Regions from separate parts of the Bacillus pfraonensis genome, predicted to be linked through region 2. Evidence: a T-box and tRNA genes for the amino acid it is inferred to sense, from the RefSeq annotation. Region 2 holds a T-box; the other holds one or more tRNA genes.

Region 1 (3,409 bases), on a different contig from region 2:
ATCTATCTCCTGTTCTCTTTCAATACATAGGTCTCCGATATCTTCTACGTCATACTCAATATTTTGAATTCTTTCAATTATTCCCGCATAACGAATTGCACTTGGCCCCATATCAACCCCGCGACGCATTTGTCCTAAGTCCATTGGAACTCCAACGATTGAAATTTCTTTCTTCATAGATAGTCTCCCCCTTTTATGCCTTCACTAAATATTTTAAATCTTTTATATAGTCTGACTCAACTCGACATTTTTTTGTATGTATATACACTCTATTCACTCATATTTATGTGAAAGTCTACATTTTGAATCTATTCTATGCATAAAATGAACCATTTCTAAGAAAATTTCATTACGCATGTATGTATTCATAATTGAAAATAAAAAAACGCCTCCTATATTAGAGACGTTTTTCTGATGCTATTTTCCATACAGATGCGATATTTCGTGCGGTTATTTCAATATTTTCCTTCGCTGCTATATAAGCTTCTTCTAGTGTCATTGGGCTTGATGTGGCACTAAACACAGCATCTATTCCTTCTTTATAAACTAAAATATGATTAGATAGTACAGAACCTCCAATAGCTATAACAGGTATATGAAATTGCTTTGCACGCCTAGCAACCCCAACTGGAGCTTTTCCATAAGCTGTTTGTACATCTATTCTTCCTTCGCCTGTAAGAACAAGATCGGCTTCTTTTATATGTTCATCAAAATTTGTATAATCCAATACAATTTCAATTCCTTTTCTTAATTTCCCTTGTAGTACAGCAACAACTGCTGCACCTAATCCCCCCGCTGCTCCTGCACCTGAAATCTTTTCTACATCAATATGTAACTGCTGTTTTAATAAATGAGCATAATGCTTTAAATTATCATCTAACTGTACAATCATCTCTCTACTAGCACCCTTTTGTTTTGCAAATACAAAAGATGCTCCTTTTTGTCCTGTTAAAGGATTATCCACATCACATGCTGCTTCTATTTTTACATGCTCTAAACGAGAATCCAATTTCGCTAAATCGAAAGAATCAATTGAATGTAAATTTCCACCGACAGGTTCTATTACTTGTCCATCTTTCTTTAAAAACTTTACACCTAGGGCAGAGAGCATGCCAGTCCCCCCATCGTTCGTAGCACTTCCTCCAAGCCCTAAAATGATGTGCTGTACGCCTTTGTCCAGCGCATCTAATATAAGCTCTCCTGTTCCTTTTGTTGTTGCGATGAGAGGATTTCTCTTTGCAACTGGAACATGATGTAATCCAGATGCTGCTGCCATTTCAATAAATGCCGTTCTTTCATCCCTCGAAATGCCGTAAAATGCCTCTACAAGCCCTCCAAGTGGGCCTGTTACATAAAGTGAAATAATCTTTCCACCCGTAGCATCAACAAGGGACTGGACAGTACCTTCTCCTCCGTCTCCGATTGGGACTTTTACATACTCAGCTTCAGGAAAGATTTTAGTAAATCCCTTTTCAATAGCCTTACATACTTCTATCGCTCGTAAGCTTTCTTTATATGAATCAGATGCAATAACAATTTTCAACACTCATCCCTCCATTCTCCGTATCCAAACACGCTTTAATTCGAACCTTATATTTCACTCTATCTTTCTATTGTAAACGAAATGAATGGAAACTTGTCCTTATTAAGCAGGATAAACAAAAAACCTTACATCTTTCGATGTAAGGTTTTTTCTAATTTATAATGGAGCCTAGCGGGATCGAACCGCTGACCTCCTGCGTGCAAGGCAGGCGCTCTCCCAGCTGAGCTAAGGCCCCGAAGTAACAAAGCGGAAGACGGGATTCGAACCCGCGACCCCAACCTTGGCAAGGTTGTATTCTACCACTGAACTACTTCCGCGAAAATGGTGAGCCATGAAGGACTCGAACCTTCGACCCTCTGATTAAAAGTCAGATGCTCTACCAACTGAGCTAATGGCTCGTAAATGGCTGGGCTAGCTGGATTCGAACCAGCGCATGACGGAGTCAAAGTCCGTTGCCTTACCGCTTGGCTATAGCCCATCAATATTTACTAGTATGCTTGTCTTTTCAAAAAAATAAACCTTTATCAGGTTGATTTTTAAAAATGGTGGAGGGGGGCAGATTCGAACTGCCGAACCCGAAGGAGCGGATTTACAGTCCGCCGCGTTTAGCCACTTCGCTACCCCTCCGACATGATAAGTTATATGGTGGAGGATGACGGGATCGAACCGCCGACCCCCTGCTTGTAAGGCAGGTGCTCTCCCAGCTGAGCTAATCCTCCAAAAGTGGTGACCCGTACGGGATTCGAACCCGTGTTACCGCCGTGAAAGGGCGGTGTCTTAACCACTTGACCAACGGGCCAAAAAGTTGTAATACCGTTCGCAAGCTTCCAACCGGGCTTGAACCGGTGACCTCTTCCTTACCATGGAAGTGCTCTACCAGCTGAGCTATGGAAGCATAATGGCTCCGCAGGTAGGACTCGAACCTACGACCGATCGGTTAACAGCCGATAGCTCTACCACTGAGCTACTGCGGAATAATGCAAGCCTGGCAACGTCCTACTCTCACAGGGACAAGGTCCCAACTACCATCGGCGCTAGAGAGCTTAACTTCCGTGTTCGGTATGGGAACGGGTGTGACCTCTCTGCCATCATTACCAGACTTTTATTATTATACACATTCTTTTCAGAATGTCAACAGGAATTTTAAATATATATTCCTTCAAAACTAGATAACATTTGTATTCATATTATATGGTTAAGTCCTCGATCTATTAGTATTCGTCAGCTTCACATGTCACCATGCTTCCACCTCGAACCTATCAACCTGATCATCTTTCAGGGATCTTACTAACTTACGTTATGGGAAATCTCATCTTGAGGGGGGCTTCATGCTTAGATGCTTTCAGCACTTATCCCTTCCGCACATAGCTACCCAGCTATGCCCTTGGCAGAACAACTGGTACACCAGCGGTGCGTCCATCCCGGTCCTCTCGTACTAAGGACAGCTCCTCTCAAATTTCCTACGCCCACGACGGATAGGGACCGAACTGTCTCACGACGTTCTGAACCCAGCTCGCGTACCGCTTTAATGGGCGAACAGCCCAACCCTTGGGACCGACTACAGCCCCAGGATGCGATGAGCCGACATCGAGGTGCCAAACCTCCCCGTCGATGTGGACTCTTGGGGGAGATAAGCCTGTTATCCCCGGGGTAGCTTTTATCCGTTGAGCGATGGCCCTTCCATGCGGAACCACCGGATCACTAAGCCCGACTTTCGTCCCTGCTCGACTTGTAGGTCTCGCAGTCAAGCTCCCTTATGCCTTTGCACTCTACGAATGATTTCCAACCATTCTGAGGGAACCTTTGGGCGCCTCCGTTACACTTTAGGAGGCGACCGCCCCAGTCAAACTGCCCACCTGACACTGT
Region 2 (3,409 bases):
AAAGGGCAGCGATGTGAAGGTATTGGATAAGGAGAAGTTACAATTCCAGGCGACGTTTCAGCTAGATGGGGAATATGGTGTGAAAAATTTTAGTTTAAAGAATTATGTATTAGAAATAGAAATGTCACCATATCACCCTGAAAAACCATTACCGCTAGTCAAAATTCAATTAAAATAACATGAAAAAAGGATGCCCTTAACATATAAAGAGGCATCCTTTTATATTACAAGAGCCTTACACTTTTATAATATCTATTGTTGATGTGACAAAATATAGACATTTTTATCAGTTTGAAAAGTTCCTTCTTTAACCATATTTTTTCACATTAACATGCGATATAATAGAGTTTTGTAAAGGAAGAGATTAGATTTTAAATTTTTTCGCCTTAAACTTGGTTATATCGGAAAATTTTTGAAGGTAAAGTTTTCTTCTCGATTTTTTGATAAGATAGAGACGGAAGCTATCTTACTAAACTATTCAGGTAATCTATGTGGTGGCCGATTACCTACTTATTTTCAGCATGGCATTACATGTAGTGTAGTAAATGAACTTGTAAGCGGAATGGAAGAGAATAAGAGAAATAGTTTTAAGAATGCTGGAACTATCGAGAGGATAGGCCATTAATTATTAATAGAAATAGAGGAATCATAGAATGGATATGCAGAAAGTATATGAATATTTAAATACAGTATTACCAGAAGAACATGTAAAACAAGATGAGATGTTAAAGAATCATACGCATATAAAAGTAGGGGGAAAAGCAGATGTGTTTGTGCAGCCCACTACCTATACTGAAATTCAACAAGTGGTACAGTATGCAACTGAACATAACATCCCAATTACGTTTTTAGGAAATGGTTCTAATGTGATTATAAAAGATGGCGGTATTCGCGGAATCACATTGAGTTTGACACATATTACGGATATTACTGTGAATGGGCAAATAATTGTAGCACAAAGTGGCGCAGCGATTATTGATGTATCAAAAGTGGCGCTAGAGCACTCTTTAACAGGACTAGAATTCGCTTGTGGTATACCAGGTTCTGTTGGAGGAGCCTTATATATGAATGCAGGTGCATACGGTGGTGAGGTGGCATACGTATTAACAAAAGCGGTTGTCATGACAAAAGAGGGAGAGTTAATTACTCTTTCGAAAGACGACTTTGATTTTGGATATCGTAAAAGTACATTTGCTAATAACCACTACATCATACTTGAAGCTACATTTGAACTTGAAAAAGGTGAATATGCAGTGATTAAAGCACAAATGGATGATCTAACGTATAAAAGAGAATCGAAGCAGCCGTTAGAATACCCTTCATGTGGTAGTGTTTTCAAACGTCCACCTAACCATTTTGCTGGTAAGCTAATCCAAGATTCTGAACTGCAAGGAACGCGAATTGGCGGTGTGGAAGTTTCAACAAAACATGCTGGATTCATGGTAAATGTTGATAATGGAACGGCACAAGATTATATTGATTTAATTCATTTTGTTCAAAAAACAGTGAAAGAGAAATTCGGTGTTACGTTAGAGAGAGAAGTACGGATTATTGGAGAAGATTTAAATTAAATAATTTTTAAAAAGTTTTTGGGTATAATTGACAATGTGTTTTTGATTCACTATAATGGCTATAATTTAACATATTCAATACGTTGAAAGAGCCCAGTAGCAGTTTGTCACTGTTATCGAGAAAGCTAGGGGTTGATGGAACCTAGCACAAACAAACTTGTGAATTACACTCTGGAGTATCTTAGGTAATGCTAAGCGGAGTAGCAAACGATATGATTGCTAAGAGTGGTATGAATAGTAGCGTTGGTACTATTTGTGCAATCTGGGTGGTAACACGGTTCATAATCGTCCCTATGTCTAGTATAGACATAGGGACTTTTTGTTTTTTTGCAAGGGAAATTTAATAAAGGGGATGGAAAGACATGAACATTATTGATGAGTTAGAATGGCGCGATGCTGTGAATCAACAAACAGATGCAGAAGGATTACGAAAACTAGTAGAAGAGAAAAAGATTTCCTTGTACTGTGGTGTCGATCCAACTGGTGACAGTATGCATATTGGACATTTAATTCCGTTTATGATGATGAAACGTTTTCAGTTAGCTGGACATCATCCTGTTATTTTAATTGGAGGCGCGACAGGAACGATTGGTGATCCAAGTGGACGACAAACAGAGCGTCAATTGCAAACATTGGAACAAGTACAACAGAATGTGGATGCATTAACAGCGCAAATGAAAAAGCTATTCGACTTTGGTGGCAATAGTGAAGTGAAAATGGTAAATAATTATGACTGGACACATCAAATCAATATTATTGAGTTTTTACGCGACTACGGTAAAAACTTTAGTATAAATAGTATGTTAGCGAAAGATATCGTAGCAAGCCGCTTGGATACAGGGATTTCATTTACGGAATTCACATACCAAATATTACAAGCTATGGACTTCCATCACTTATACAAAGAAGAAGGTGTCCAATTACAGATTGGTGGTAGTGATCAGTGGGGGAATATTACGAGTGGTTTAGATTTAATTCGTAAACTAGAGGGGCATGAAGCAAAAGTATTTGGATTAACAATTCCATTATTATTAAAATCAGACGGTACGAAGTTTGGTAAATCAGCAGGCGGAGCCGTATGGTTAGATCCTGAAAAAACAACGCCATTTGAATTCTACCAGTTCTGGGTGAATACAGATGACCGTGATGTGGTTAAATACTTGAAATACTTTACGTTCTTAACGAAAGAGAGAATTGATGAATTAGCAGTTAAAGTTCAAACAGAGCCGCATAAACGTGAAGCGCAAAAAGTCTTAGCGGAGGAAATGACGCGATTTGTTCATGGTGAAGAAGCTTTACTGCAAGCAGTAAAAATTACAGCAGCATTATTTAGTGGGGATATTAAATCGTTAACTGCGGATGAAATTGAACAAGGCTTTAAAGATATGCCAACTTTCCATGCTTCAAAAGAAACGAAAAATATCGTCGAGTGGTTAGTTGATTTAGGAATTGAACCTTCTAGACGTCAAGCTCGTGAAGATATTAATAATGGAGCAATCTTGATGAATGGAGAGAAAGTAACGGATGTGAATACAGATGTTACAGCGGAAAATTCATTCGACGGAAGATTTATTATTATCCGTAAAGGTAAAAAGAATTACAGTTTGGTGAAATTAGGAGCCTAAAGTTTGTTATAGAGTAGAAGTGAGAGGGGTTCTTGCTTCTACTTTTATAATATCCATAATTTCGTCACAAAAAAGTCAGTATATTAAGATTATTGCGGAGGTTTATCTAGCTTTCGTGGCGAATAAAAATAATATATAAATCGTTGTTACGAAGAATAGAAGAAGTGGGCGGATGCTCTCTTCCATCAAACAGGAAAGTTTTTATGTTGGTTC

What was found. The T-box of region 2 lies ahead of tyrS (tyrosine--tRNA ligase). A T-box ahead of a tRNA ligase gene usually reads a tRNA of that ligase, here a tRNA-Tyr.
Region 1: it has a tRNA-Tyr gene. The T-box ahead of tyrS (tyrosine--tRNA ligase) is inferred to sense a tRNA for this amino acid. The anticodon was not compared.

The regions. Positions count from the first base shown of each region.
Region 1 is NZ_JAHCDO010000018.1:86,170-89,578, forward strand. It holds gene rocF (arginase) at 1-177, opposite strand, end outside; gene KFD70_RS18440 (glycerate kinase) at 398-1,543, opposite strand; tRNA gene KFD70_RS18445 (tRNA-Ala) at 1,706-1,778, opposite strand; tRNA gene KFD70_RS18450 (tRNA-Gly) at 1,789-1,860, opposite strand; tRNA gene KFD70_RS18455 (tRNA-Lys) at 1,866-1,941, opposite strand; tRNA gene KFD70_RS18460 (tRNA-Gln) at 1,947-2,021, opposite strand; tRNA gene KFD70_RS18465 (tRNA-Tyr) at 2,087-2,170, opposite strand; tRNA gene KFD70_RS18470 (tRNA-Val) at 2,187-2,262, opposite strand; tRNA gene KFD70_RS18475 (tRNA-Glu) at 2,268-2,342, opposite strand; tRNA gene KFD70_RS18480 (tRNA-Thr) at 2,366-2,438, opposite strand; tRNA gene KFD70_RS18485 (tRNA-Asn) at 2,443-2,517, opposite strand; rRNA gene rrf (5S ribosomal RNA) at 2,527-2,642, opposite strand; partial or broken rRNA gene KFD70_RS18495 (23S ribosomal RNA) at 2,735-3,409, opposite strand, start outside.
Region 2 is NZ_JAHCDO010000003.1:140,610-144,018, reverse strand. It holds gene KFD70_RS03580 (DUF4179 domain-containing protein) at 1-178, shown strand, start outside; gene murB (UDP-N-acetylmuramate dehydrogenase) at 654-1,571, shown strand; T-box leader at 1,646-1,867, shown strand; gene tyrS (tyrosine--tRNA ligase) at 1,934-3,196, shown strand.